Regions from separate parts of the Pseudomonas sp. B424 genome, predicted to be linked through region 1. Evidence: riboswitches for the same ligand, from Rfam matches in the RefSeq annotation. Region 1 holds a riboswitch; each other region holds the start of a gene.

The links. Region 1 has a riboswitch for cobalamin ahead of ACZRMS_RS17160 (CbtB domain-containing protein). Riboswitches for the same ligand answer to the same signal wherever they lie in the genome.
Region 2: linked by a shared signal. The riboswitch ahead of cobO (cob(I)yrinic acid a,c-diamide adenosyltransferase) and the one ahead of ACZRMS_RS17160 (CbtB domain-containing protein) in region 1 are both predicted to bind cobalamin.
Region 3: linked by a shared signal. The riboswitch ahead of cobW (cobalamin biosynthesis protein CobW) and the one ahead of ACZRMS_RS17160 (CbtB domain-containing protein) in region 1 are both predicted to bind cobalamin.

The regions. Positions count from the first base shown of each region.
Region 1 covers NZ_JBUZTL010000015.1:26,588-36,503, forward strand. The annotation lists gene ACZRMS_RS17150 (response regulator) at 1-2,517, opposite strand, end outside; gene ACZRMS_RS17155 (response regulator) at 2,694-3,059, shown strand; cobalamin riboswitch at 3,110-3,323, shown strand; gene ACZRMS_RS17160 (CbtB domain-containing protein) at 3,421-3,609, shown strand; gene ACZRMS_RS17165 (CbtA family protein) at 3,621-4,322, shown strand; gene ACZRMS_RS17170 (cobalamin biosynthesis protein) at 4,319-4,744, shown strand; gene cobM (precorrin-4 C(11)-methyltransferase) at 4,809-5,555, shown strand; gene nfuA (Fe-S biogenesis protein NfuA) at 5,777-6,361, opposite strand; gene ACZRMS_RS17185 (fatty acid cis/trans isomerase) at 6,474-8,771, opposite strand; gene metH (methionine synthase) at 8,927-9,916, shown strand, end outside.
Region 2 covers NZ_JBUZTL010000005.1:27,426-37,341, forward strand. The annotation lists gene cobD (threonine-phosphate decarboxylase CobD) at 1-490, opposite strand, end outside; gene cbiB (adenosylcobinamide-phosphate synthase CbiB) at 483-1,391, opposite strand; gene bluB (5,6-dimethylbenzimidazole synthase) at 1,388-2,038, opposite strand; gene ACZRMS_RS08310 (cobyrinate a,c-diamide synthase) at 2,035-3,348, opposite strand; gene cobO (cob(I)yrinic acid a,c-diamide adenosyltransferase) at 3,359-3,970, opposite strand; cobalamin riboswitch at 4,053-4,297, opposite strand; gene ACZRMS_RS08320 (PQQ-dependent sugar dehydrogenase) at 4,428-5,735, shown strand; gene ACZRMS_RS08325 (C40 family peptidase) at 5,788-6,327, opposite strand; gene ACZRMS_RS08330 (C40 family peptidase) at 6,473-7,099, opposite strand; gene hda (DnaA regulatory inactivator Hda) at 7,325-8,029, opposite strand; gene ACZRMS_RS08340 (AI-2E family transporter) at 8,254-9,327, opposite strand; gene ACZRMS_RS08345 (DUF2066 domain-containing protein) at 9,363-9,916, opposite strand, start outside.
Region 3 covers NZ_JBUZTL010000011.1:26,141-36,056, reverse strand. The annotation lists gene cobN (cobaltochelatase subunit CobN) at 1-2,550, opposite strand, end outside; gene cobW (cobalamin biosynthesis protein CobW) at 2,554-3,624, opposite strand; cobalamin riboswitch at 3,719-3,915, opposite strand; gene ACZRMS_RS14620 (glycosyltransferase) at 4,118-5,407, shown strand; gene ACZRMS_RS14615 (acyltransferase family protein) at 5,408-7,372, opposite strand; gene cobF (precorrin-6A synthase (deacetylating)) at 7,472-8,227, opposite strand; gene ACZRMS_RS14605 (AraC family transcriptional regulator) at 8,327-9,262, shown strand; gene ACZRMS_RS14600 (ABC transporter substrate-binding protein) at 9,403-9,916, shown strand, end outside.

The DNA of each region.
Region 1 (9,916 bases):
ATGGCGCGTCGGCGCCATAGCCTTCAAGCGCTGCAACACCGTCAGCCCCGGGTGATCCGGCAGGCGTATATCCAGCAGGATGGCGTCGGGAATGAACTGTGACGCCAGGCTGAAACCTTCATCCGCCCCGTGGGCGACCAGGCAGCGATAGCCCAGCTCATGGGCAAGATCGAAGAGGATGCGCGCAAAGTTTGGTTCATCCTCGATCACCAGTATGCAGCGCGTGGCAAACGGCGCCTGTTCACGGTCATCCATGAAACGCGGGATGTCGACCGGTGCCACCACCTCCAGCAGCGGCCGGACCACAGGAGCCACCGGAGCGACCCGTGGCGCGGGGCCCACCGGGACTGGTGCAGGCTCCCCGGCCTGCTCCACATATTCTTCAGGCAGGATCAGGGTGAAGATGCTGCCCTGGCCAGGTTCGCTGCTGACGCTGATCGAACCGCCGAGCAGCGTTGCCAGATCACGGGAGATCGACAAGCCCAGGCCCGTGCCGCCATAGCGGCGGTTGGTGGTGCCATCGGCCTGGCGGAACGCTTCGAAGATGCTGTCCTGTTGCTCGACAGAAATGCCGATGCCCGAATCGCTGACCGTGAAGGCAATCCCTTCCCCCGGCTGACGCGACACAATCAGGCTGACCTGGCCTCTTTCGGTGAATTTGACCGCGTTGGACAGCAGGTTTTTCAGGATCTGCTCCAGGCGCTGGCTGTCGGTGTAGATCATCGGTGGCGTGCCTGGCTGCACCTGCACCTCAAACTCCAGTGCCTTTTCACCCGCCAGCGGCTGGAACATGCTGCGCAGGCCCTCGACCACTCGCGTCACACTGGTGTTCTCGGGGCGCACTTCAAGCTTGCCCGCCTCCACCTTGGAGATATCCAGAATGTCGTTGATCAGGTTGAGCAAGTCATTGCCGGCCGAGTAGATCGAGTCGGCAAACTTGACCTGTTCGCAGGTGAGGTTCTGCTGCGGGTTTTCGGACAGCAGCTTGGCCAGAATCAAAGAGCTGTTCAGCGGTGTGCGCAGCTCATGGGACATGTTGGCCAGGAATTCAGATTTGTATTTGCTGGAGCGCTGCAGTTCCTCGGCACGCTCCTCAAGCTGTACCTGCACCTGATTGAGCTGGGTGTTCTTGCGGTCCATGGCATCACGCTGGCCGGCCAGCTCTTCGTTGGTCTGCTCCAGCTCGGCCTGCTGGGTTTCAAGGCTGGTTTGCGACTCTTTGAGGATGCGCGACTGCTCTTCCAGCTCTTCGTTGGCGGTCTTGAGCTCTTCTTGCTGCACTTGCAGCTGCTCATTGAGCTGCTGGGTCTCGGCCAGCACTTCTTGCAGGCGCTGACGGTAACGGGCTGCCTCGATCGACATGCCGATATTGTCGGCAATCAATTCGAACAGCTCGACATCACGGTCTGCCAGAGGCCTGAGGAAGCCCAGTTCAATGACCCCGTTGACCCGTTCGTCATCACTGGTAGGCACCACCAGCACACTGCGCGGGCTGCCTTCGCCCAGGCCGGAGCTGACTTTGATGAAGTAGTCCGCCGGCACGCTGTCCAGGCGAATCAACTTATCCTGCTGCGCGGCCTGCCCCACCATGCCTTCGTCATTGTGAATGAACTGGCCCTGGGCCTCCTGCTCCCGGGAAAACCCGTAACAGGCCACCCGCGTAAGACCACCGTGGTCTTCACGCACGTAGACAGCCGCCACCACCGACCCCAGGTACTGGGCACAAAACTGCAGGATATTGCGCCCCAGGGTATGGAGCGACAGTCGCCCCAGCACCTGCTCGGCCAGTTCGGTTTGCCCGTTGCGCAGCCACGCCTGTTGTTCCAGGCGTTGCGCAGTCTTTATTTGCGACTCGAAGTTATCATTGTAACTCTTTGATAAAGCTATTAAATCGCGACGCCCTATATAGGCCAAAAAGCCGCTCAACCCCAAGACAAACAACAGGTACAGACCAATACTGACAACCGTCGTGCGGCTGACATCTTCATTGCGGGCAACCCGCAATTGCTGTTCCATCTTGATGAAATCGTCGTATTCCTTGCGAATCTCATCGGTCAGGCGCTTGCCACGACCTGCCTGCACAGCCCCACGGTAGTCACCGTTCTGGGCACGGGCATCTACCATTGATTGCGCGTAAACGTTCCATTCGTTCTGCAACGCCTCGAGCCGCATCAGGCGATCGACCTGTTGCGCGTTATCGCTGACGAGGGTTTGCAAGCTCTGCAACTGGGCCGTGATCTGCGGTTTGGCCACGGCATAGGGGTCCAGAAAATGTTCATCACCGGTGATCAGAAAGCCGCGCATTCCGGTTTCCAGATCAACCGTCAACCTCATCGCTTCATTGGCATTATTGATCACCCTATCGCTGTGCTCGACCCACTTAATCACCGACAGCAAATAGCTGATCATCACCACGAACAACACAGCACTGAGCACGCCAACGGCCAGTGGCAAGCCGACGTTGCGACTCAGGAGCTTGCGAAAGCTTCGCTCATCAATAGATGCAGGTGACTTCATTTATCAGGCCTGTGGACTGTCATATAAAAGGGGGAGTTTGCAGGATTACCGAGCTTTTGTTCTACTTTCTTATATTCATAGGCATATTTTCCTACTAACAAGCACACTCGGATGTAGGCGAAGGCTATCCTTGCAGGCCTGAGACCCGTACTTGAATTTTTATCGAGATCATCACTATGTCCGCAACACCCTCCACCATCCTTGTGGTCGAAGACGACGCCATTGTCCGGATGTTGATCGTTGACGTACTGCAAGAGCTGGAGTTCAGCGTGCTTGAAGCCGACGGCAGCGAGCAGGCACTGGAACTGCTTGAAGACAAAAACCAGCACATTGACCTGCTGATGACCGACGTCGGACTGCCGGGCATGGACGGCCGGGCACTGGCGAGCAAGGCCCGCGAGTTGCGCGGGCGGCTACCCATCCTGTTTGCCAGCGGCTACGCCGAAAACCTTGAAGTGACAGAAGGCATGGCGGTGATCGGCAAGCCCTTCTCCATCGACCAGTTGCGCAACAAGGTCACCAGCATGCTGGCAACGGCATGATCTGAACCTCCGGGAGCGGGGGGTTGTGTAAACCCGCATCCCTGTGGTTTCCTACACATCTTGTATCAGGTGCCCTTCACAGGGTGAAACGGGAAACCGGTGCGTCAGGCGTTAATCGTCCTGGCTAGTCCGGCGCTGCCCCCGCAACGGTAAGCGAGAGAAACATCAAATCCACTGTGCAATGGCATGGGAAGGAGATGTTTGCAGGCTCAAGCCATTGAGCCCCTCGCAAGCCCGGAGACCGGCCTGGTCACTTTTGAATAACAAACCCGCGGTGGGCGGGCGCTGTTAAACCCTGCGAACTTCGTTCGCGGGGTTTTCTTGCGCTTTGCTGCCCGTCGTCTGACCAGAGGCAAGCGCCATGTCCATCAGCACCAGCCGTACCCATTCTGCTGCTACCACCGCAACCCAAAGCCAACGCATTGTGGCCGCTGTCGGCGCTGCTGTGCTGGGGGCTTTCCTCGTCTACTTCGCCGGCTTCTCCCATATCGATGCGGTGCATAACGCGGCCCATGACACCCGTCACAGCTCCGCCTTTCCGTGCCATTGAGATTGCCTGCCATGATTAAGCGTATCGCTCAAACCGCAGGCTTCACCGGCTTGCTGGCCGCCCTGCTGCTGACACTGCTGCAAAGCCTGTGGGTGTCGCCGCTGATTTTGCAGGCCGAAACCTACGAAAAACCCGCTGCCGCCGAAGTCCACGAACATGCCGACATGGCGATGCCTGCCCATGAGCATGATGCCCAAGCCTGGGAGCCGGAAGATGGCTGGCAGCGCGTGCTGTCGACCACGGGCGGCAACCTGGTGGTGGCGGTCGGTTTCGCCCTGATGCTGGCGGGCCTGTACACCTTGCGTGCGCCGACCCGCACTTCCCAGGGCCTGCTCTGGGGCCTGGCCGGTTATGCCGTGTTCTGCCTGGCGCCAACCCTGGGCTTGCCGCCCGAACTGCCGGGCACTGCCGCTGCAGACTTGTTGCAGCGGCAGATCTGGTGGGTCACTACGGCGGCCTCGACCGCCGTGGCCATTGCACTGCTGGTGTTCGGCAAGCATTGGGCACTCAAGGTGCTGGGCTTGGCGATTGTGGTGGTGCCGCATATTTTTGGCGCTCCGCAGCCACTGGTGCATTCCAGCCTGGCCCCTGAAGAGCTGGAATCGCAGTTCAAAATTGCCTCGCAATTGACCAACCTGGTTTTTTGGCTGGCACTGGGCGCGATCAGCGCCTGGCTGTTCCGGCGCAAGCCTGCAGGCCAGTACTCGGCATGACGGCTGCCAGCACAGAGCCAGTCATGGTGATTGGCCTGGGCTGTCGCCAGGGTTGCAGCGCACAGGCGTTACTGGCGCTGATCGAACATTCACTGGCACAGGCCGGGATTGCACTGAGTGCGGTCCGCGCCCTGGCCAGTATTGACCTCAAACGCCAGGAACCCGGCCTGCTGCAGCTGGCAACACAGCTGAACCTGAAGTTTGAGGTGTTCAGTGCAGGACAACTTGCCCCATATGCGCCGTACCTGAGTCACCGCTCGGGCATTGCGTTCGAGCAAACCGGTTGTTTTGGCATTGCCGAGAGTGCCGCACTGGCGCTGGCCGAACAGCTCGCAGGTACGTCGGCCGACCTGCTGATAACGCGACAAAAATCGCCCGTGGCCACCTTTGCGTTGGCCTGCGTGGCGCAAAAACCGCGATAATCCCCCGCCTCACTATGAGCGTTGTTCAAGAACAGCTCTATCTCGACCCTTTCAAGAGACTGCCATGACTGTTTATTTCATCGGCGCCGGGCCCGGCGATCCAGAGCTGATTACCGTCAAGGGCCAGCGCCTGATTCGCAGCTGCCCGGTGATTATTTACGCCGGTTCCCTGGTCCCGGCAGCGGTACTGGAAGGTCATCAGGCGCAACAGGTGGTTAACAGCGCCGAACTGCACCTTGAGCAAATCATCGCGCTGATCAAGGCTGCCGATGCCAACGGTCAGGATGTGGCCCGCGTGCATTCCGGCGATCCCAGCCTGTATGGGGCCATTGGCGAGCAGATTCGTTGCTTGCGCGAGCTGGGCATCGCCTTTGAAATCATTCCGGGGGTTACTGCCACGGCGGCCTGTGCGGCAATTCTGGGCGCGGAGCTGACCCTGCCGGATATTTCACAAACGGTGATTTTGACCCGGTACGCGGAAAAAACCGTGATGCCGGCGGGTGAAGAACTGGCCAGCCTGGCGCAGCACAAGGCGACCATGGCCATTCACCTGGGGGTCAAAAACCTTGAGAACATCGTTGCCGAGCTGACCCCGCATTATGGAAGCGACTGTCCGATTGCCGTGATCCATCGCGCCAGCTGGCCGGATCAGGACTGGGTGGCCGGCACTCTGGCGGACATCACGCAGAAGGTTCAGGCCAAGGGTTTCAAGCGCACGGCGCTGATTCTGGTGGGCCGGGTACTGGCCAGCGACAATTTTTCGGACTCGTCGCTGTATCGCGCGGGGCATGCGCATTTGTATCGGCCTTGAACGCTCGCCCCCCTGTGGGAGCGGGCTTGCCCGCGATACGGACGGCGTGGTCTGTCAGGTAGATCCCATTGCTGCCATCGCAGGCAAGCCAGCTCCCACAGGTTCTGCGGCACCCGGACAATCCGAACCGTACAGGGGCTATCGCGCAGGCATAAAAAAACGGTGCTCACGGGGCACCGTTTTTTCTTCAACTTCGCAGCGAACACCCTGTTACCGATAACTCAGTAGTAGGCGTTTTCTTTCTGCGAGTGGTCGGTCACGTCACGTACGCCCTTGAGCTCCGGCACACGCTCAAGCAGGGTGCGCTCGATGCCTTCACGCAAGGTCACGTCCGCCTGGCCGCAGCCCTGGCAACCGCCACCGAACTTAAGCACCGCAATACCGTCTTCAACCACTTCGATCAGGCTAACCTGACCGCCGTGGCTGGCCAAACCGGGGTTGATCTCGGTTTGCAGGTAGTAGTTGATGCGCTCGTTGATCGGGCTATCAGCGTTGACCATCGGCACTTTGGCGTTGGGCGCCTTGATGGTCAGCTGACCACCCATGCGATCGGTGGCGTAGTCCACCACGGCGTCGTCCAGGAAGGGTTCGCTGAACGAATCGATCCAGGCCGTGAAGCTTTTCAGGCCAATGGCGGTGTCTTCAGACTTAACTTCCGCCGGCTTGCAGTAAGCAATGCAGGTTTCGGCGTACTGGGTACCGGGTTGGGTGATAAAAACGCGGATACCGATACCCGGGGTGTTCTGCTTGGACAGCAGATCAGCCAGGTAATCGTGGGCAGCGTCGGTAATCGTTATGGCGCTCATGGAATCTCCTCGCAGACATAGGGCGCAGTTTACGCCAATCGGCGCGCCTGACAAAGTCCTAGTATTTTTGTCAGGAAAGCCGCACCCCCATATCTTCAGATCTGGTGGCTGATTACAGGTTTTCGTAGCGGTTCATATCCAGCACGCCTGCTTCGACCGGGTCGGTTTCATTGATGTACTGCCCGATATCGTGGAAGTACTGCCAGAACTGCGGATGGCTGCGGCGTATCCCCCAGCGCTCGACGATAGTGTCGAAGGTTTGCTGGTCCTGGCATTGCTCCATCGCAGCCACAAACGCCGGCACATCGCCTGTCGGGATATTGAACATGAAGTTGGGGTAACTGCTGAGCACTCCCGGGTAGATGGTCAGTGTGTCCAGCCCCGGCTGCAGGCGGTATTCCTCGCCCATCATGAAGGCCACATTGGAGTGCGCGCGATTGCGCAGCATGCTGTACATCTCGCGCTTGCCCGCGCTGCCTTCGATGCGCAGCATGGTGGCTTCAGGCAATTGATTGATCACCGCCAGCCCTGCGGCAGGACGCGAGGTCAAACGGCTGAGCGATTGCTCGGCGTATCTGAACTCCTGGGCAATATCGGGCCTTGAACAGAACGCCCCCGTGCAACGGTTGATCGGGTCCGGCCGCGCATTCAGGGTGCCGGTGCGCTCGATCAGCTTTTGTGCGAAGTCGCGCTTGGGGTCTGCCGGGTCGAGTTTCATGCCGGTCGGGGTGTCGGTATCAATCTTCTGATAGTCCATCCACATCTTCAGCTTGCCGCTGTTCTGATACCAGTCGCCAAGGATGCCCGAGCGCGAGTCCGCCGGCATCAGGCGCAGGAAGTTGACCTCGGCGCCATTACGGATCAAGTCAAAGTACAAGCGGGTCTGCGCCTGGTGCGAGACGTTGCCGAACACATCAAAGTTGACCGCCAGCTGGTAGTAGGTGCGTTCCAGCAACGGGTAGTCGAACAGCCACATCGTTTGTGGAATCTCGCCGATCAGGCCCTTGCTGACACTGGCGCTGTCGAAATGGCGAAACACTGTCAGCAAGGCGTTGTCGTTACCTGCCCACAGGGTCGACCAGCTCGGCGGCGGCATGTCGGCATAAGCCTCCTGGCGCAGCTTTTCATAATCGTTGCGCTTGTCGCGATAGTTGTGCCACAGCGAGATAACACTGCCAACGTCGTCGATCTGGCCGGGCATCGCCAGCAATGGCGTTGCGATGCCCCGGTAGACCGCGTCGGTGACGTAGCGATCGCGGGCTGGCTCCTGAAACACGGTCCAGAAGTTGTCGCGAATCACATCGGTCGCGATCTGCCCGCGGCACACCGGCCCACGGATAAAGGTGCGCACGAAATACTCGGCGTTATCGAGCATGAACTGATAACGCGCCACTGCGGGGATCGCTTCAAAGGTTTCAAACGGATTGGCCCGGCCACGTGGCCCGTACCCCGGCAGTGACGTGGCATGCCAGTTGCCGCTGTAGAACAGCTGTTTGACCCGCGCCAGCTTGTGCGCACCCATCGGGTAGGTGATGTGGGTTTTATGCACGATCACGCCCTGGACCGGCATCAGGCGGTAGTAAAAAGCGGTACCGGGATCGTCGTTTGGCCGACGGGTAGCGATCAGGTCAACCGGCTGCCCGCTGGGCGTGCGCGAACGGACCCATTGGAAGAAATGCCCCGGCACGCCATTGTCGAAATAGGCATGGGCCAGGAACAGGTGCTCATATAACCAGCGCGCCACCAGCGCTTCTGTCGAGCCGGAGCGGTTGAGCAGTTCTTCCCACTCGGCAATCTGCGCCGCCTCGCCGGCCGTGGGTTTGATTGCATGCTGATCGACGGGGGCGCCCTGCCCCAGCCAGGTTTGTACGGTGTGGTACTGCTTGTCTGTCAGACCGGTAACGGCCAGGGGCATGCCCTCTTTGGGGTGGCTCTGGGCGTAGGCATTGAACTCGCCCGGCGCCGGGCAGACGTTTTCGCGGTTCAGGCCCAGCACGATTTCTTCGGGCAACTTGGCGTTGGGGGTCAGCGGCGTGCTGTGCCCCAGCTCCAGCATGCGCGCCATCAAGGCTGCCTGCGCACCTTGGGCGTCGAGCACCGAGTAGAAGCCTTTGTTGCGCCACTCGTTCGGGCCGCTGGCATCGTAAAAGATCCGCGTCGGCGCGATGGCATCGACACGGTCGCCCTTGTACACGGGCACTTTGCTTGCCCCCCGGGTGGCGCCCTCCGCGCTCCCCAGGTTCAGTTGACAGGCCGCGTCGTTACAGGCGTGGCAGGCAACGCATTTTTCAGTAAGGATCGGCTGGATATCCCGAGTGTAGGAAATAAGCGGGCTAACCAGCGGGGCTTGTGCCAACGCGGTACTGCACACCACCAGCGTCACGGCGCCGGTGAGGAGGCGAAAAAACATGTGCCATTGTCCTGATATCAAAAAATATATCGCGATTCTACCCGTGGAACACTCGCCTTAACATGAATCAAATTCATGTAAATCAGCGAACGCTCAAATCCCACGCAGGTTTGTTATGCTTTGGCATCTTTTGCATGGCTCTAACAGGTAGTCCTATGTCTGACCGCAGCGCTCGTCTCCAAGCACTTCAGCAAGCCCTCAAAGAGCGCATTCTGATTCTCGATGGCGGCATGGGCACTATGATCCAAAGCTACCGTCTAGAGGAACACGACTATCGTGGCACACGCTTTGCCGACTGGCCGAGCGACGTCAAAGGCAACAACGACCTTTTGATCCTCAGCCGCCCCGATGTGATCGGTGCCATTGAGAAGGCGTATCTGGATGCCGGTGCCGACATTCTCGAAACCAACACCTTCAACGCCACCCAAGTGTCTCAGGCCGACTACGGCATGCAGGCGCTGGCCTACGAACTAAACGTAGAAGGCGCACGCCTGGCACGCAAGGTGGCTGACGCCAAGACCCTGGAGACCCCGGACAAACCACGCTTTGTCGCCGGCGTGCTCGGGCCTACCAGCCGTACCTGCTCGCTGTCGCCGGACGTGAACAACCCCGGCTACCGCAACGTGACCTTCGATGAACTGGTGGAGAACTACACCGAGGCCACCAAAGGCCTGATCGAAGGCGGCGCCGACCTGATCCTGATCGAAACCATTTTCGACACACTCAACGCCAAAGCCGCCATTTTCGCCGTACAAGGCGTGTTCGAAGAGCTGGGCGTCGAACTGCCGATCATGATTTCCGGCACCATCACCGATGCCTCCGGCCGTACCCTGTCGGGCCAGACCACCGAAGCGTTCTGGAACTCCATCAGCCACGCCAAGCCGATTTCGGTCGGTCTGAACTGCGCCCTGGGCGCCAGTGAGCTGCGGCCCTACCTTGAAGAACTGTCGAACAAGGCCAGCACCTACGTATCGGCTCACCCGAACGCGGGCCTGCCCAACGAGTTCGGCGAGTACGACGAACTGCCGGCCGAAACCGCCAAGGTCATTGAAGAATTCGCCCAAAGCGGCTTCCTCAACATTGTGGGCGGCTGCTGCGGCACCACGCCGGGCCATATCCAGGCCATCGCCAACGCTGTTGCCGGT
Region 2 (9,916 bases), on a different contig from region 1:
CGTCCACCACCAGCCAACCACCGCGCTGCACCAGCCGCGCATGCCACTCCAGCAAACGCTCGGGCGACAGGCTCGCCCCGGTGGGGTTGTTGGGGTTGACCACCACCAGCACGTCCAGGGTGTCGAGATAGAAGTCGACCTCCTGTTCCATGATTTCACGCACGATATGGCCACTGCGCCGCCAGGCATGGGCATGCTCGGCGTAACACGGCGACAGCACGCCGACCTTGCCACTGCGGCGCAAACGCGGCAGCAGCTGGATGGCGCACTGTGAACCCGGCACCGGCAATACATTCAGCGCGCCGTAATAATTGCAGGCTGCTTGCTCGAGGCCATCGTCGGTTTCGGGCAAACGCGCCCAGGCACGTTCGGGAATCGGGGGTGTCGCAAAGGGCCATGGCGCCAGCCCGGTGGACAGATCCAGCCATTGGTCCTCGGCAATCCCGTAATGCAACGCGGCCTTGCGTAACCGCCCGCCGTGCTCAAGCATAGAATTCACTCCACACGCACAGGACCAGCAGCCACAGCCACACGCCCCGCTGCACCAGTTGCCAGCCACGACCAATCGAATCGGCATCCGCCGGCACACCTTCACCCAGTTGCGGGCGCTCGTGCAGTTCGCCGTGATAGATCGCCGGCCCGCCCAGCTGTACACCCAGCGCACCGGCGCCCGCAGCCATGACCGGGCCCGCGTTGGGGCTGTCCCACTGCGGTGCCTGTTTACGCCAGCACTTCAAGGCCAGTCGGGTTTTACCCAGCAGGGCGTAAGTCAACGCCACCAACCTTGCAGGGAAGTAGTTAAGAACATCATCGATACGGGCGGCAGCCCAGCCAAAACGCTCAAAGCGTTCGTTGCGGTAGCCCCACATCGCGTCCAGCGTATTGCTCAATCGATAGAGCACAACACCCGGCGCACCGGCCACGACAAACCAGAACAAGGCGGCGAACACCGCATCGCTGCCGTTTTCCAGCACCGATTCGGTGGCGGCACGAGCCACTTCGGTCGAGTCCAGCTCGCTGGTCTGACGGCTGACCAGGTAACCGACCCGCGTACGGGCTTCGTCCAGGTCGTTGCTGCGCAAGGCCTCTGCGACCGGTTTGACGTGTTCACCGAGGCTGCGCATGCCCAGTGCGCAATACAGCGCCAAAATATCCACCAGCCAGCCGAGATAGGGCATCCACGACAACGCGGTGGCCAGGATCGTGAGCGGCAACACCGCCAGCACCCAGGCCGTCACGCCATGGCTGCGCCAGCCACGACCACCCGAATTGAAGCGCTGCTCGATGCGCTCGGCCATGCGGCCAAACGCGACCAGCGGATGCCAGCGCCTGGGTTCGCCGAACAACGCGTCCAGCGCCACCCCGGCGACGCACAGTAACGCCACACTCATGGACTTACTCCCCAATAATTCTCATACACCAATTCACTCAGCGGGCGCGCTTGCGCCCACCCTTCCAGCACCAGCATGGGCGCCGGATAAAAGGCTTCAACCGGGCCCAGACACAATACCGCCAGAGGTTTGGCCCCGGCGGGCAAACCCAGCAGGGCGGCCAGTGCCTCAGGCTCGAACAACGACACCCAGCCCATGCCCAAACCTTCGACGCGGGCGGCCAGCCACAGGTTTTGAATGGCACAGGACAATGACGCCATGTCCATTTCCGGCAGGGTACGGCGGCCAAAAATGTGCTTTTCGCGGTCATCCATCAACGCCGCCACCAGCAACTCGGCACAGTCGTTGATGCCTTCGACCTTAAGCGTCATGAATTCATCGGAGCGCTGGCCCAGCGCTTCGGCTGTGCGTATGCGCTCGGCTTCGACCAGACCTTGAATCTTGCCGCGCAGCTCACGGTCAGTGATGCGGATAAACCGCCACGGCTGCATCAGCCCCACACTCGGAGCCTGATGCGCCGCTTCCAGCAACCGTGACAACAGCTCGGGCGCCACGCTGCCGCCGCTGAAGTGCCGCATGTCGCGGCGCTCGGCAATCGCGCGGTAGACGGCCGCACGCTCCTGAGGGCTAAACGCGTTGTCGGTCATGGCGCCTTCACGGCGCAAGGCGCCAGTAACGCGGCAATGGCCGGGGGGTTGGACGGGAAATAAAAGTGCACGTAAGACGCGGTCATCCGCCCCTCGCGATACACCGCTTCAGCGCCGCGCCCGCCGTTGGGGCTCAGCCCCCGTGCAATGGGCTCAAGTTCTGTGCTGGTCAGCGAGTGATGGTAGGTGTGACCGCGCAACAGCCCTTCGGGCATTTCCACGGCCTGCAAGGCTAATGCGGCCAGACGCTTTTGCATCGTCGCCTCCCCTGCCAGCAAGCCCACCAGTTCGGCACGCTGCCCCCCGACATCGGTCAAGGCATCCAGCAAGTAGAGCATGCCGCCACATTCGGCCAGCAGCGGTTTACCGACTGCGTGGTGAGCACGAATCGCCTCAAGCATCGGCGTATTGCGCGACAGTTCAAGGTGATGCAGTTCGGGGTAGCCGCCAGGCAAGTACAGGCTGTCTGCCTCTGGCAAACAGGTGTCGCGAATCGGCGAGAAAAACACCAGCTCAGCGCCCATCTCCCGCAGCAGGTCAAGACTCGCACCATAAGTGAAGGCAAACGCCTCATCCCGGGCCACGGCAATCCGCACCCCGGCCAGCAATGGCTCGACCACGACCGGCGCAGGCGCCGAAAACTCGACCGCCGGTGGCAGCGCTACCTCACAGGTGCTGGCCAAGGCATTGGCTGCCGCATCGAGGCGTGCATCCAGATCGTTCAGTTCGCTGGCCTGCACCAGGCCCAGGTGCCGGCTCGGCAGCTCGATCCCGGTCTCGCGGGACAATGCACCGTACCAGCGCAAACCTTCGGTCAGGCTGCCTTCGAGCAACTGCGCATGGCGCACGGTGCCGACCCGGTTGGCCAGCACCCCGGCAAACGGCAGGTCGGGCTGATAACGCGCCAGGCCCAGGGCCAGCGCACCAAAGGTCTGGGCCATTGCAGTGCCATCAATCACGCCCAGTACCGGGACGCCAAAATGCCGCGCCAGATCTGCACTGGACGGCGTGCCGTCGAACAGGCCCATCACGCCTTCGATCAGGATCAGGTCAGCTTCACCGGCGGCTTCCCACAGTAGACGGCGGCTTTCATCCGCGCCCACCATCCACAAATCCACTTGATAAACCGGCGCACCGCTGGCGCGCTCCAGAATCATGGGGTCGAGAAAATCCGGGCCACATTTGAACACCCGCACCTTGCGCCCCTGATTGCGATGCAATCGGGCCAGGGCGGCGGTAACGGTGGTCTTGCCCTGACCGGAGGCCGGTGCGGCGATCAACACCGCCGGGCAATGACGTGACGCTCTCATACTTCAACACTCACAATTCGATGCCTTTCTGGGCTTTGATCCCGGCCTGGAAGGCGTGTTTGACCACACCCATTTCGGTCACGGTATCGGCCAGATCAATCAGTTCGGGTTTGGCGCCGCGCCCGGTGACCAGCACATGCTGCATCAAAGGGCGGGCTTGCAGGTCGGCGAGCACCTGCTCAAGGTCGAGGTAGCCGTGCTTGAGCGCGATGTTCAGCTCATCGAGCACCACCAGCCCGATTGACGGGTCACGCAGCATCTCGCGGGACACTTGCCACGCGGCTTCGGCGGCGGCGATATCGCGCTGGCGATCCTGGGTTTCCCAGGTAAAGCCTTCGCCCATCACGTGGTAACGCACCTGCTCGGGGAAGCGGCGGAAGAAAACCTCTTCACCGGTGCTGTTGCGACCCTTGATGAACTGCACCACGCCGCACTGCATGCCGTGGCCCATGGCCCGGGCCAGCATGCCAAACGCCGAGCTGCTTTTGCCTTTGCCATTGCCGGTCAATACCAGCAGCAGCCCGCACTCATTGGGTGAACTGGCGATACGCTCATCCATGACGGCTTTTTTGCGCAGCATGCGCGCCTGATGACGTTCGTCGCGTTCGGGGGATTCGTTCATGGCAGCTCTCCGTTGGGGCTCAAAAATGCACACGGGAGGCGGGGGGATACTCAATAAAACGGCACGCCCTCGCCCGCCGCGAGGATGCTGGATGGATCAGGCCGGTCTCCGGGCTCATGAGCGGTTTAGTCCCTTGCGGGACACACCCTGACCACGCGCCTTCCCGTGAAGAAACACAGTGGCACTCAGCGTGGCGTTGACTCATTTACCGTTGCGGGGGCAGCGCCGGGATCATGGCGGTTGTGTGGGTCAAACACGCCCTCACCGGCTTCCCTGTTTCACTCTATCGGCCTATGGCCATAGAGCACCTGAAACAAGCCGCGAAGGTTAGAGGGTTGGGGGTGGAGCGTCAATTAAAGGTGGCACCAGCCGGTTTTATAGAAGACTCGGAGTCTGAACCTTTAGACAGCTACGCTTCTCTATGACTAAACAAGACCAGAACCCTATGGAGATTCACATGCTCAAGCGTCAGCACGCGGCTGTCATCGTACTTGCGGCAGGTTTGGCCGCCTGTGGCGAAACCTCGACCTTGCAAGTGAGCGATGGCACGGGGCCCTCGCCGAAACTGCCCGAACCCAACAAGACGCTGATCCCCACCGTCAATATCGCCCCCGCCGTAGGCTGGCCGGCCGGTTCCACCCCGGTTGCCGCCCAGGGCTTGAAGGTCGCCGCCTTCGCCGAAGGCCTGGACCATCCGCGCTGGCTCTATGTATTGCCCAATGGCGATGTGCTGGTGGCCGAAACCAATGCGCCGCCCCAACCGGATGAGGGCAAGGGAATCAAGGGCTGGATCGCTGGAAAAATCATGGGCCGCGCCGGGGCCGGGGTGCCAAGTGCCAATCGGATCACGCTGCTGCGCGATGCCGACCACGACGGCGTCGCTGAAACCCGCACGGTATTTCTCGACAACCTCAACTCACCTTTTGGCATGACTCTGGTGGGCAACGATTTGTATGTTGCCGACGCCGACAAGCTGCTGCGCTTCCCCTATCAGGCGGGCGAGAACAGCATCAGCGCCGGGCCTGTCAAAGTTGTCGATTTGCCGGGCGGCCCGCTGAATCATCACTGGACCAAAAACGTCATCGCCAGCCCCGACGGCACAAAGTTGTATGTGACCGTAGGCTCCAACAGCAACGTGGGCGAGAACGGGATGGACAAGGAGCAAGGCCGCGCCGCGATCTGGGAAGTTGATCGCGCCACCGGCAAGCACAGGATCTTCGCCTCGGGCCTGCGCAACCCTAACGGCATGGACTGGGAACCCAAGACCGGCAAACTCTGGACAGCGGTCAACGAACGCGACGAAATCGGCAGTGACCTGGTGCCCGATTACATCACCAGCGTGCAGGACGGCGGCTTCTATGGCTGGCCCTACAGCTATTACGGGCAGCACGTGGATGTGCGGGTCAACCCGCAAAACCCGGAGCTGGTGGCCAAAGCCATTGCCCCGGATTACGCCGTGGGCCCGCACACTGCGTCCCTGGGCCTGAGTTTCGCCCGGGGCAGCAAGCTGCCCGAGTTTACTGAAGGCGTCTTTATTGGCCAGCACGGCTCCTGGAACCGCAAGCCGCACAGCGGCTACAAGGTCATTTTTGTGCCCTTCGCAGACGGCAAACCTGCCGGTATGCCAATCGACGTGCTGACAGGCTTCCTCAACCCGGACGAAAAAGCCATGGGCCGGCCAGTGGGCGTGGTCATCGATAAACAAGGGGATTTGCTGGTGGCCGATGATGTCGGCAACAAGGTTTGGCGGGTGTCAGGCAAGTAAACAGGCGGGGTCATCAACTGCGCAAGCGAGCTTGCGCAGGTTTGAATCTGCTTTACGGGTTGTGCGCCAGATGCTGCTCGGTGGGCAGCACGCGCTTGGCGTTGAGGTAGGCTTTTTGCCAATAGGCCTTGTTCAGGCTGTCCAGTTTGACCGTACCGCCCGTGGCCGGGGCATGTACAAAGCGGCCTTCACCCACGTAGATCCCGGCATGGCTGACCTGAGAACCGCCATTGGTGGCAAAAAATAGCAAGTCGCCGGTTTGCAGCTTGTCCTGACCGACACTTTGCGCCTGCATCACAATCATTTCGCGGGTGGTGCGCGGCAATGAAATGCCCGCCGCGTCGTTGTACACGTACTTGATCAGACCACTGCAATCAAAACCTGAATCCGGGGTGTTGCCACCCCAACGATAAGGCGTGCCAACCAAACCCAAGGCGCGAAAAAGCACATCAGCCGCTATGGGCGAAAACTCTTCACTGGGATTGACGAACACCGCCGTTTTTTTCACCACAGGGGGTGGCGGGGTATGGCTGGCGCAAGCACTGAGCAGTGCTGCTAAAGTCAAAAGTGCAACGCGGGCCATGGTCGACATAAACAGAATGTTCCTGATTCTGGATACGGCAACTCTGGCCGCGAAACCCGAAACCGCGTCAGGGGGCACCTTCGCGGTTTCAGGAATTTAACAATGCGACTGAATTCTAGCTGTTAGCAACAGAACTTCAAGTAAGACATTAACTTTACTTGCGGGCTACTACGCTCGAAGGAGCCATCGCCAGGGCGCGTTTGGCCTCGATAAAGGTCTTGCTCCAGTAGCTGTCACCCAGGTTATCAATCCGGACACCCCCGCTGCGGCGGCTGCTGGAGTGGATAAACTGGTCATCACCCAGGTAAATCCCGGCATGGCTGACACGGCCACGACCATTGGTGCTGAAGAACAGCAAGTCACCCGGCTTGAGGTTGTTTCGTGCGACCAACGGTGCTTTCACGTTGATCATTTCACGGGTCGAGCGTGGCAGCTGCATGCCCGCTTCTTCTTTGAACAGGTAGCCGATGAAGCCGCTGCAATCGAAGCCAGCCTCAGAGGTGCCGCCAAAACGGTAACGCGTACCGATCAAGGACATGCCGCGCTCAAGAATGCTGTCAGCCAAAGCCGGCAATTCGTAAGGTTTGCTGTTCTCGGAAAACTGAGCCAGTTCTTTTTCGGTTGCCAGTTCTTCCTGATAAAGAGCGGAAGATTGCGATACCGAAGATGACTTTTGAACCTGCTGATCGACAACTTGTTGCGACACAGGAGTGTGGGCAGCACAGCCAAACAACAGGGTAACGAGTGCGAGGGGCACGAGGGGTGCGAAGCGCTTTAGCATGGGCACGACCGTGGCTTGTAAGAAAAGTAGCCGAGACTATGCCTTCTATGATCCTCATTTGCAAATTCAATCGATCTAAATGTGACTCGGGGGGTTTCCCAATACATCTAAGGCTTTACACCCCTGACAATCGATTTTGCGCGCCCAACCACGCTGGCGCGCGGGTTTTCTGGCGCCTGAAAACCGCCAAAAAAGATCTGAGGCCTGCGATTTTAAAGGCGTGAACTACCAGCCCAGGGTTTCTTTCAGGAACGGAATGGTCAGCTTGCGCTGCGCTTGCAAGGACGCCTGATCGAGCCGCTCAAGCAAATCAAACAGCGCGCTCATGCTGCGCGTACCACGGGTGAGAATGAAGTGCCCGACTTCGTCGGTCAGGTGCAGGCCGCGACGGGATGCACGCAATTGCAAGGCTCGCAGCTTGTCTTCATCAGACAGCGGGCGCATCTGGAACACCAGCGCAAGGGTCAGGCGGGACTTGAGGTCCGCCAGCTTGATTGGTAGCTCGCGGGGCGAGGCGGAGGCCGCGATCAGCAGGCGACGGCCACTGTCACGCAGGCGATTGAACAGATGGAACAGCGCCTCTTCCCAATCAGCCCGACCGGCCACCGCCTGAAGATCATCCAGGCAAACCAGTTCGTACTGTTCAAGGTTATCGAGGATTTCAATGCCGCGATCCAGCAACTCGGCCAGTGGCAAGTACACTGCCGGCTCACCCATCTGTTCAAAGCGCAGACAGGCGGCCTGTAGCAAGTGTGTACGGCCCACGCCTTGTTTGCCCCAGAGGTAAATCAGGCTTTCTGTCCAGCCGGCGTCGGCTTCGCACAGACGCTCGACATAGCCGAGTGCAGCGGCATTGGCGCCTGGATAGTAGTTTATGAAGGTAGCGTCATCACGCAGACGCACACCTAGGGGCAGCTGAATCGGTTTCATGCTGACTGAACAGTTCAAGCGAACCGTTAGTGGCCTCTGTGTAAAGTATTAAAAGTTTATACCCGTGTAGCCGGGCACACAATGTAACAGACCACGAGCAAAATCAAAGGTTTGCATTAACGTCTTGGATTGATTGGTCTTTTTCTTCCTGTCCGGGGCCCTGGTGCGCAAACAAAAAAGGCGGGCTCACCTCACGATGAGCCCGCCCCTTCAAACCGCCAGTGCTACAGCTGCGGGTCTTCGCTGCCTTTATAGACCTGAGACTCCTTGTACAGATCCTGCACATGGCGCACCAGCACCATGATCACCGCAGCCACCGGCAGCGCCAGAAGCACCCCGGTAAAGCCAAACAGCTCGCCGCCCGCCAGAATCGCGAAGATCACTGCCACCGGATGCAGACCGATGCGGTCACCCACCAGCAACGGGGTCAGCACCATACCCTCCAGCGCCTGCCCGACCATAAATACCGCGACGATACCGATCATGGGGTACAAATCGCCACCGAACTGGAACAAGCCGGCAACCAGGGCCGCACCAATGCCGATAATGAACCCCATGTACGGCACGATGGCCGCAAGCCCCGCCATCAGACCGATCAACAGCCCCAGCTCAAGCCCGACCAGCATCAAGCCGGCGGAATAGATCACCCCCAGCGCCAGCATCACCAGCAACTGACCTCGGACAAACGCGCCGAGTACGTCGTGACATTCCTTGGCCAGCGACACAATCTGATCGGCGCGAGCACGGGGCAACAGGCCGCGAATCCTGGCCATCATGATGTTCCAGTCCCGCAGCAGGTAAAAAGCTACCACCGGGATCAGTACCAGATTGGCCAAAAGGCCGATCAGCGCCAGGCTGGATGCCGTGGCCTGAGACAGAACCACACCGACGATGTCTGTGGCCTGCCCCATGTGCTCGGTGATGGCCGCCTTGATCTTGTCGAATTTCCAGAAGCTGTCGCTCAGACCCAGCTTGGCCTGGACCCACGGCATTGCAGTGTGCTGCAACCAGTCGAGTACCTGCGGCGCCAACTGGTAGAGCTTCAGCAACTGCTTGGCCAGAAGCGGCACCAACACCAGCAGCAATGTCATCAAGATGAGCGTGAACAGCGTAAAGACCGCGACCACGCCCCAGGTTCTTGAAAGCCCGGCCCTTTCCAGCCGGTCAACCACAGGGTCGAACATATAGGCCAGAACGATCGCGACCAAAAAGGGCGTGAGTATCGGATGCAGGAAGTACACGAACAAGGCGAACCCCAGCGCTACGCCCCACCACACCCACCGTCGCGAATCTGCCATGAATCACCCCATCCTTATATAAAGAAGATAAAACCCTACCAACGGAACCGTAGCTGAGGGGCAGGCGCTGCCACCACTCCGGGCGCCTGCCCTGCATCGGCCACAGGAGACACCTGACCTGCAGGCACTTCCTGCAACTGCGCCAGCCCCAACTGCGAACGCAGCTGCTCGGCGCTGCCATTTACCTGATAAACGATACGATCCCCGTCGACGCTTTTAAGTTTCGCGCCAAAGGGCTCCAGCAAATGCCCCAACTGCGCATAGCGCGCCAGGGTCATGCCCTGCACTTCGAGCAACTGCTCGGTGGAAACGCCCGGCTTGACCGCGTAACGCGGGGCCAGACGCTGGCTCACCGCAAGCATCACGGCATCGGCCAGCGCCGCCTGATCAGGGGCCTGGGCGTTGCCCTGCTCCTGCTGATCGCCAACCCACAAACGCCACTTGGCAGTCCACTTCCCGTCATCTTCACGGGCATGCACCGCCAGCAACGCATCCGCCCCGTAACGCTCGGAAGCATCCTTCAAAGGTGCAGGGTTGCTGCCTTCAAGGTTGTCAGCCGTGCCCACCAGCTGCTCGCTCAGGTCCGCCA
Region 3 (9,916 bases), on a different contig from region 1:
CGGCGCGCCACTGGGGCCCGCCGGCACAAAGCGCCCGCCGAGGGCATCGAGCAGGCCTTGCATCTCGGCCGGGCCGCAGGCATCCAGACGCGGTGCAACCACCTCCAGCAGCGCGTCAAAAATGGCCCGCACCTCTGCCCATTGCGCGGTATCGGGCAAGTGCAATTCATCGGCCAGTGCCTGTTCGATCAACTGCGCAGCGTACAGCTCCAGACGCTCACGGGTATCGCCCGCCGTGCGCCACAGCGCGTCGGTGATGGACCGCAGTTCAATCGGTTGGCGCGCCGTCCAGGGTTCGGCCAGCGCGCAGTCCAGCGGGTCGAAACCCAATTCAAAGGCCTTGGCCAGCGCCCGCAACAGACTGGATTGCGCGCCACGGCCATCGCCACGGGGGATGCGCAACAACGCCAGTAAGGTGTCGATACGCAGCCGCCCTGCCGGCGACTCTCCAAAAATATGCAGCCCGTCACGGATTTGCGACTCTTTGAGGTCACACAAATAGGTGTCCAGGCGGGGCAACCAGATCGCCGCATCTGCATCACTGTCGAGCTTTGCGTCCAGTTGCAGCTCGCGGTCGATCCGGGTTTCGCGCACCAGCGCCAGGATGTCCCGTTGCAACTCCCGCGCCCGACGCGGATCGAGCAACTGCGCTTCGTAAAATTCGTCGGCCAGTAGCTCCAGATCACGTAACGGACCATAGGTTTCGGCCCGGGTCAGGGGCGGCATCAAATGATCGATGATCACCGCCTGGGTCCGCCGTTTTGCCTGCGCGCCTTCGCCCGGGTCGTTGACGATAAAGGGATAGACATTGGGCATGGGCCCCAGGATCGCGTCCGGCCAGCAGTGCTCGGACAGCCCGACGCCCTTGCCCGGCAGCCATTCCAGGTTGCCGTGCTTGCCCACGTGCACCACCGCGTGGGCGCCATAGGTGTGGCGCAACCAGAAGTAGAACGCCAGATAGCCGTGGGGCGGCACCAGATCCGGGTCGTGGTACACCGCACTGGCATCGACCTGATAGCCCCGCGCCGGTTGAATTCCGACAAAGGTCAGGCCAAAGCGCAGCCCCGCAATCATCAACCGCCCGCTACGGAACATCGGGTCGTTGTGTGGCTCGCCCCATCGCTCGGTCACTGCCAGGCGATTGGCCGCGGGCAGCGCATTGAACATCGCGAGGTACTCATCCAGCGCCAGGCTTTGCATGCACGGGCGCAGGTCGAGGCTGTCCAGGTCATTACTGACCCCGCCCAACAGGGCCTGGATCAGCGCCGTGCCGCTCTCGGGCAACGCGCAGTCCACCGGATACCCCTGAGCCTGCAAGGCCCGCAGGATATTCAGCGCCGCCGCCGGGGTGTCGAGCCCCACGCCGTTGCCGATGCGGCCATCGCGGGTCGGGTAGTTGGCCAGGATCAGCGCGACACGCTTTTGCGGGTTCGCCACCCGGGCCAGTTCAACCCAGCGCCGGGCCAGCTGCGCGACAAAATTCATCCGTTCGGGTTGAGCGCGATAACACACCACATCCGATTGGCTGCGCTCACTGCGCCATGCCAGGTCCTTGAAGCTGATCGGGCGACTGATAATCCGCCCGTCCAGTTCCGGCAAGGCGATATGCATCGCCAGATCGCGGGGCCCCAGGCCTTGTTCGCTGGCCCGCCACCCCGGCTCGTTGTCCTGGGCGCAAATGGCCTGAATCACCGGGATATTGCGCCGAAACGGGCGCAGATGCGGCGCTTCGGGGCTGGACTGGGCAAAACCGGTGGTATTGAGAATGACCCCGGCCTGCACTTCATCCAGCAGGTCTTCAACCACGGCCATGCAACCCGGCTCTTTAAGGCTGGCCACGGCAATCGGCAAGGGGTTGAGCCCGGCGGCCTGGAGGCGCTGGCAAAACACATCGACAAACGCGGTGTTGGCCGCCTGCAAATGCGAGCGATAGAACAACAGCGCCGCCACCGGTTGCCCGGGGACCCAGTCGGCCTGCCAGCCCTTGAGTTGGGCATTGGCGTGGGCCGGATGATAAATCGCGGTACGCGCCAGGGTTTGCGGTTCGTCCCATGGGTAGTCGCGGCCCAGCCATTGGCTGGCCAGGCAACGATAGAGCTGCAGCGCGTTATGCCGCCCGCCCTGACGCAAAAAGTGCCAGAGCCGCTCGCCTTGTTCGGCGGGTACGGTGCTCAGCCCGCTGAGTTCGGGGTCGGGGCGATCATCACCGGGCACCAGGATCAGGGTTACGCCGCGCTCGGCCAGTTGCACCAGGCGCTCAATACCGTAGCGCCAATAGCCGATGCCGCCGTGCAACGACAGCAGTATCACCTTGGCGTGTTGCAGCACCTGATCGACATAAAGGTCGACCGAGGCATGATTTTGCACTTGCATCGGGTTGGCCAGACGCAAGCTTGGATAATCTTCAGGCAACTGCTGCGCCGCTTCGGCCAGCAGTGCCAGGCTTGAATCACCGCTGCACAGGATCACCAGCTCGGCGGGGGTCTGGCCTAAATCGGCAATATTGTCGTCCAATACAAAGCCACCGGGCTGGGTCCTGAGCAGATGCATGGCTTACTCGCTCAACGCTTTACGCAAAGTGGACTCGAGCAGTTCGGCGTCCAGGTCCTGGCCGATCAGCACCAGCCTGGTAACGCGTGACTCATCCGCAGCCCAGGCACGGTCGAAGTGCTTGTCAAAGCGGGTACCCACGCCCTGGATCAGCAAACGCATCGGCTTGCCCGGGATTGCTGCAAAGCCTTTGACCCGCAGGATGCCGTGCTTGACCACCAACTGGGTCAGGGCCTCCATCAATACGCGCTCTTCACCTTGTGGCAACTCAATGGAAATCGAGTCGAAGGCATCATGGTCGTGATCGTCGTGACCATCATCGCCATCGTGGTGATGGTCGTGGTGGCTGTGGCGGCCATCGATATGGTCTTCGGAGCCGGCGCCCAGGCCCAGCAGCACGTCCAGCGGCAATCGACCGCTGCTGGCCTCGATGATTTTGACCGCTGGCGGCAGCTCTTCAGCCACTTCGGCGCGCACTTTTGCCAGGTCTTCAGGGCTGATCAGGTCGGCCTTGTTGAGAATCACCAGGTCGGCACTGGCCAGCTGGTCAGCGAACAGCTCGTGCAGCGGCGATTCGTGGTCCAGGTTCGGGTCGAGCTTGCGCTGGGCGTCAACCTGGTCCGGGAAGGCGGCAAACGTACCGGCAGCCACGGCCGGGCTGTCGACCACGGTAATCACCGCATCCACGGTGCAGGCGCTGCGGATTTCTGGCCACTGGAAGGCTTGAACCAGCGGCTTTGGCAGGGCCAGACCCGAGGTTTCGATCAGGATATGGTCGATGTCGCCACGGCGCGCAACCAGCTCGCGCATCACCGGGAAGAACTCTTCCTGAACGGTGCAGCACAGGCAACCGTTGGCCAGCTCATAGATGCGGCCGCTGGCTTCTTCTTCGGTGCAACCGATGGTGCATTGCTTGAGGATTTCGCCGTCGATGCCCAGCTCGCCGAATTCATTGACGATCACCGCAATGCGACGGCCCTGTGCGTTATCCAGCATATGGCGCAGCAGCGTGGTTTTGCCCGAACCGAGAAAACCGGTAACGATGGTGACGGGAGTTTTGGCCAGTGTTTTCATCGGATGCCCTTTGGCAAAGCGGCGGGCATACGGGACGACGACCGCAGGCAGTGTGCGGTCAACATTCGCCACCGGATCACCCCGCCCGGTTGAAGTAAGAATCTGTCACGAGGCAGGTCTCCTGGCTTACGGCTGGGGTTCAGCAGGGCTGATCCCGACCTTGCGCCTTCCCGCGTGTAACGCAGTGGCATGGCAAGATCATTGACCGTTTACAGTTGCGGGGGCAGCCGCGGCATACCGCGTTCCCTTCTTAGCTTCGCGTGGCGAAGAACCTCGAACGCGCAAGGCTACGCAGTGCTTTGTAACAGGTCAATGCACAGCTGTGACCCATCTACTGTGTGAGCGGGCTTGCTCGCGATGGCATCGCCGCATTTTGACCGATAGACCCCGCTGTTTGCATCGCAAGCAAGCCCGCTCCCACAGGTCCCGCAGGCCCTGCAGGTGTGTTCTAATTGCCGCCTTTTTTCAGCCGCCCTGCTTCAAGGATCTGCCCATGCCCTCCACCTGCCCAACCCGCGTCCTGATTATCGGCTACGTGTGGCCCGAACCACGCTCTTCGGCGGCCGGTGGACACATGATGCAAATCATCGAGAGCTTCCTGCAGCAAGGCTGGCACATCACCTTCAGCAGCCCCGCAGGCATTGGCGAGCACAAGGCGGACCTGGCCGCGCTGGGCATTGATGAAGTGGCCATTGAACTGAACAACAGCAGTTTTGATGCCTTTATCACCGAACTGGCCCCGGACATCGTGCTGTTCGACCGTTTCATGATGGAAGAACAGTTTGGCTGGCGGGTAGAGAAGCACTGCCCCGATGCGCTGCGCGTGCTGGAAACCTCCGACCTGCAAAGCCTGCGCGACGCCCGTCAGCAACAGCTCAAGGCACGGCTCAAGCACGACACCGACCTGAACGATTTCAGCAGCCTGTTCGCCCCGGCCCAGCGCGAAACGTTCGAACAGATGGCCGGCACCGACCTGGCGCAACGGGAAATCGCCGCGATTTACCGCTGCGATCTCAACCTGATGATTTCCGAATACGAAATCGACTTGCTGGTGGAACACTTCAACGTGCCCAAGGCCCTGCTGCACTGGTGCCCGCTGATGGTCGACAGTGTGCCGGCCACGTTCGTGCCCTATGCACAGCGCCAGCACTTCCTGAGCATCGGCAACTTCCGCCACGCCCCCAACTGGGACGCCGTGCTCTGGATGAAAACCGGCATCTGGCCGTTGATCCGCCAGCAACTGCCCACCGCGCAGCTGCACGTCTACGGCGCTTACACCCCGCCCAAAGCCACGGCGCTGCACAACCCGGCGCAAGGTTTTCACGTACTCAACTGGGCTGAAGACGCCCTTGAGGTGATGAGCAACGCGCGGATCTGCATGGCCCCCATACGCTTTGGCGCAGGGATCAAGGGCAAAATCGCCGACGCCATGCTCTGTGGCACCCCCAACGTGACCACCCCCGTGGGCGCCGAAGGCATGCACGGCGATCTGCCGTGGGCCGGTGCCATCGAGCAAAGCGCCAGTGCGATTGCCGCCGCCGCCGTCGAGTTGTACCAAAACCCGCAGGCCTGGCATCAGGCCCAGCAGCACGGGCAGGCACTGCTGGCGGCGCGTTACCTGCAGGGCACTCACGGCCCGGCGCTGGTCGAGCGGATCGAAGCATGCCGCGCCGGGCTTGAGCAGCACCGGCGCAACAACTTCACCGGCGCCATGCTGCGCCATCACCAGCACAAAAGTACCCAATACATGTCGCAGTGGATCGAGGCCAAGAACCGGGTCTGACTAGCTGTTACGCCAGATTTTCAGCAGCACTTCGGTAAAGGACGGCTCCAGCACCCGATTGCCATGGCCACTGAGATGGTTCGAGTCGAAAAACAGTGGCTGGCCGTCGGTGTCATAAGCCGAGCACACCGGGCCCGGACACAGCAGCGGGAACGGGTCCCAGGCGGTCAGTCCGGAATGCTCACGCTGCAACAGCTCCAGCAGCTGCATCTGTGGCGCGCGCAGGCGTTCAAGCTGCTCGCGCTCGACCGTCAGGCCTTCGGCGCAAACCGGGTTCATCCGGTTGAACCAGTCCGAGCAGCGTCCGGGAGGTGCCTTGAACAGTGGCTTGGGGGCGTCGATCAAGACCCGGACGTTGGCAGCCGCCAGCCGGGCCAACGTGAGCTCGGCCGAGGCTCGGGCTGCGGCGTTACTCTGCGGCGTCAGCAGGGCCAGGGCCTGATCGAATGCAACATCTTGCAGCTCCGGCATGCGCAAAGAGGCCAGGAACACAATGTCGCCCGGCCTGGCCCGACTTTCGATATCACTCAGGTCGGCTTCCTGACGCTCGGCGCAATCGGGCGGATCAGCGGCCATCAGGTTCGCCACTGCGCACCCGCCCTGCTCGTACTCCACCACCGTGACCCCAAGCTTGAGCGACACGCGGTTAAGCAGCGTGCGATAGGCCGCCGTATGCGAGTCCCCGATCACAAACAGCTGTCGTCCGTTAACCCGCGGGTCCTCGATCTTTACGATGTCTTCCCTGGGGTAGTGCCTGTAGGCATACCAAGTGTAGGTGTCACGGGTTTGGCTCAGGGATAGCTGCTCAGTGTTGTCCGTCACCCACAGCGCCGACCACCAGAGCAGGCCGACCGCGCCGAAACTCACGGCGAACGTGCTCCAGGCCTGGCGCTGCCACGCCGATTTACCGGTACGCACGGGGATTTCGATCCAGTGATAAGAGGCCACCGCCAGCGCCATCACCAGTACCGGATACAGCAACTGGACAAGCAGCAGCTCTGTCCCCGTAGTCCAGCGTAAAAACACGGCAACGGGCCAGTGCCACAAATACAGGGAAAACGACAGGCGACCGATATAGGTCACCCAGGGTGCTTGCAGCAGGCGCTGCAGGGGCGAACCATATCCGTCGGCCGGGAGTGCCAGCGCAGCGATCATCAGCACCGCCCCCGACACCGTCACCAGCGCCCACGGAAAAGGGAAACCCTGCTCTTCGGCGTACACAAACCCCGCCAGTACCAGCCCCAGACCGCCGGCCAGCAACAGGCTGGCAAGCGGTCTGGAGCGCAGTGAAGCGCGCCGTGTATCCATCAGCTGGAACAGCATGGCGCCAGCGGCCAACTCCCAGAACCGGCCGGGCAGCAAGTAAAAGGCCGAGAGCTGATCGGTTTTTGTCTGCATGGCGCTGACCGCCAGCGAGGCGATGGCCAGTACCGGCAGCACCGCCCATACCAGGGCGCTGTGTTTTTTATAACGAAGCCACAGGAAATACAGCACCGGGAAGACCAGGTAAAACTGCTCTTCAACCCCCAGCGACCAGGTATGCAAAAACGGGTTGAGCTCGGCACCAGGGGCAAAATAGGTATCCGTGTTCCAGGCCAGCACGATATTGCTGACCCCAAAAAAGGCCGCCAACCCGGTGCTATTGCTTTGCTCACTGAGCCAGGACTGCGGCACAAACAGGGCCGAGACCAGAAAAGTAGCCACCAGCACAACCAGCAGCGCCGGCAAAATACGCAGCAACCGGCGCCGATAGAACGCTTTCAGATAGTCCACAAACCCCGAATGCCCCCGGTCGCACAGGGACTGGCTGATCACATAGCCCGAGATCACGAAAAACAGATCGACCCCGGTGAAGCCGCCGGGGAGCACATCCAGAAAATCCGCATGGAAGAGGATTACAGCGATTACGGCGATGGCCCGTAGCCCATCTATTGCCGGGAGGTAAGCCGGGGAAGCTTTGCGCATCGTATTTCCTGCTTTTTGTTATTCGTTGGAACGCGAAAGCTACCCCTCCACCCAAAATCGGCACCGTAATCACGATCCGACTTTCATGTAGGAATCGGGTCAATCTACAGGACGTCTTCGTAACAGATACGTGTCCATCACCCAGCCCTTGCGCTCTCGGGCCGCACTACGGGCCTGCTTGATCTGCTCGCACACCTCGGCCAGCTTGCCGGCTATCAAAATCTCGTCGTCGGTACCGATATAGGCGCCCCACCAGATATCGAGGTTTTGATCGACAAAGGCCTCGAAAGCGCAGTGCGCGTCGAGCATCACGGCCACGTTGTCCAGATCTGCCGCCACCAGGCGCCGGCCGGTGGTGATACGGATCGGCTGGCCGATGCCGTTGAGCGGCACGCGATGCCGGGCCGCCAGAGCTTGTACGCTGCTGATCCCGGGGATCACCTGGTAGTCAAAGTCGGTGCAGCCATTGGCCCGTACCCGGTCCAGGATGCGCAGGGTGCTGTCATACAGCCCCGGCTCGCCCCACAGCAGGAAGGCCCCGCATTCTCCATCGGCCAGTTCGGTGTCTATCAACCGCGCAAACACCTCGGCCCGGCGCTCATGCCAGTCTTCAACACCCTGAGTGTAGGAAGGCGTTGCGCTGTCACGCTTGGGGTCGCTGACCCGAACCACCCGATAACCCGGCTCGCGAATGTAGCGCCGGCAGATTTCAAGGCGCAGGCGCACCAGATCGTCAGTGGTCTGGCCCTTGTCCAGCACAAACAACACCCGGGCACGGTTCAGCCCATTGATCGCCTGTACAGTGATGTGCTCCGGGTCACCGGCGCCAATGCCGATCAGTAACAGTGTTTTCATCGTGTCTTGCCCCTCGATCAAGCCGGAAGATCCTGGCTGGTGGAAATTAGGCGAAGGCGGCATGATAAGTGCCATAAGAAGACTTGATTCGGCCCGACCATGACTCGACTCGCCAGAGCTACAGACCCGTCTTACGAACTGATGGACGACCACAACGGTCTGTCGATCATCTATCGCCAGCATGGTTTCCCCTGCCCCCTGGTGCGCTGGCATTTCCACAAGGAATACGAGCTGCACCTGATCGTGGCCAGCAGCGGCAAGGTGTTTGTTGGTGACTATATCGGCAATTTCCACCCCAGGTCGTTGTTCCTGACCGGCCCCAACCTGCCCCACAACTGGATCAGCCAGGTGGCCGAGGATGAAGTGGTGCCCACCCGCGACATGCTGGTGAACTTTACCGATGAGCTGCTCGAAGGTGCCGCCTCGGTATTTACCGAACTCAAAACCCTGACCCCGATGCTGGAGCGGGCGCACTACGGCATCGAGTTTCGCTGCCCCCACACGATCCGCAAGGCCATGGCCCTGATGCAGACCATCGCCGACTCCACGGGCGTGACCCGTCTGGGGCATTTTTTGATCCTGCTGGAGCTGCTGGCCGAGTGTGATGACTATCAGTTGCTGTCGGGCGTCACATGCGGGCAACTGGCCGACGAGCAGACCATCGACCGTACCAACCGGGCCGTGGATTATATTTTCAGCCACTACGCCCGCGAGTTGCCGCTCGAAGAAGTGGCTCACTACATGGGCATGAAACCCACCTACTTTTCCCGGGTGTTCAAACAGGCCACGGGGCGCTGCTTTATCGAGTTCGTCAATCGCCTGCGCATCAGCAAGTCCTGCGAATTGCTTGCCGACGGCCAAAAGCCCGTAACAGACGTGTGCTTTGAGTCCGGTTTCAACAATATCTCCAACTTCAACCGCCGCTTTCAGCAGCTAAAGGGCATGACGCCGTCACACTATCGGCGCCTGGCGGTGCAACGTTTGACCGAGCAAAACCAGCCGCCGCTGAGCGAACGCCTGCGCAGTGCAAAATAGTATCGGTTCGAGTGCTTCCAGTGATTTGTCACAACGGTGATTGAGGGCTGTAATCGGCCCACGTGCTCGCCTGCAGCGGGCAGCTATAAAAACAATAACCGTCCTTCAAAAGCCGTCTGGCCCATGAAGTGGAGTGTTCAATGAATTTTCCTGTCAAAGCGTTATGTGTCGCTATGTGCATGACCCTCAGCGGCTTGAGCCTGGGCGCGCAAACCCTGACCATCGCCACGGTCAACAACAGCGACATGATCCGCATGCAAAAACTGGCCAAGACCTTCGAGAGCGAACACCCCGAGATCAAGCTCAACTGGGTGGTGCTGGAAGAAAACGTCTTGCGCCAACGCCTGACCACGGACATTGCCACCCAGGGCGGCCAGTTCGATGTGCTGACCATCGGCATGTACGAAGCCGCACTCTGGGGCGCCAAGGGTTGGCTCGAACCCATGACCGACCTGCCGGCCACCTACGCCATTGATGATGTATTCCCCTCGGTGCGCGAAGGCTTGTCGGTCAAGGGCACGCTCTACGCCCTGCCGTTCTATGCCGAAAGCTCAATGACCTATTACCGCACCGACCTGTTCAAGGATGCCGGCCTGACCATGCCCGAGCACCCGACCTGGGAGCAGATCGCAGCGTTCGCCAAAACCCTGAACA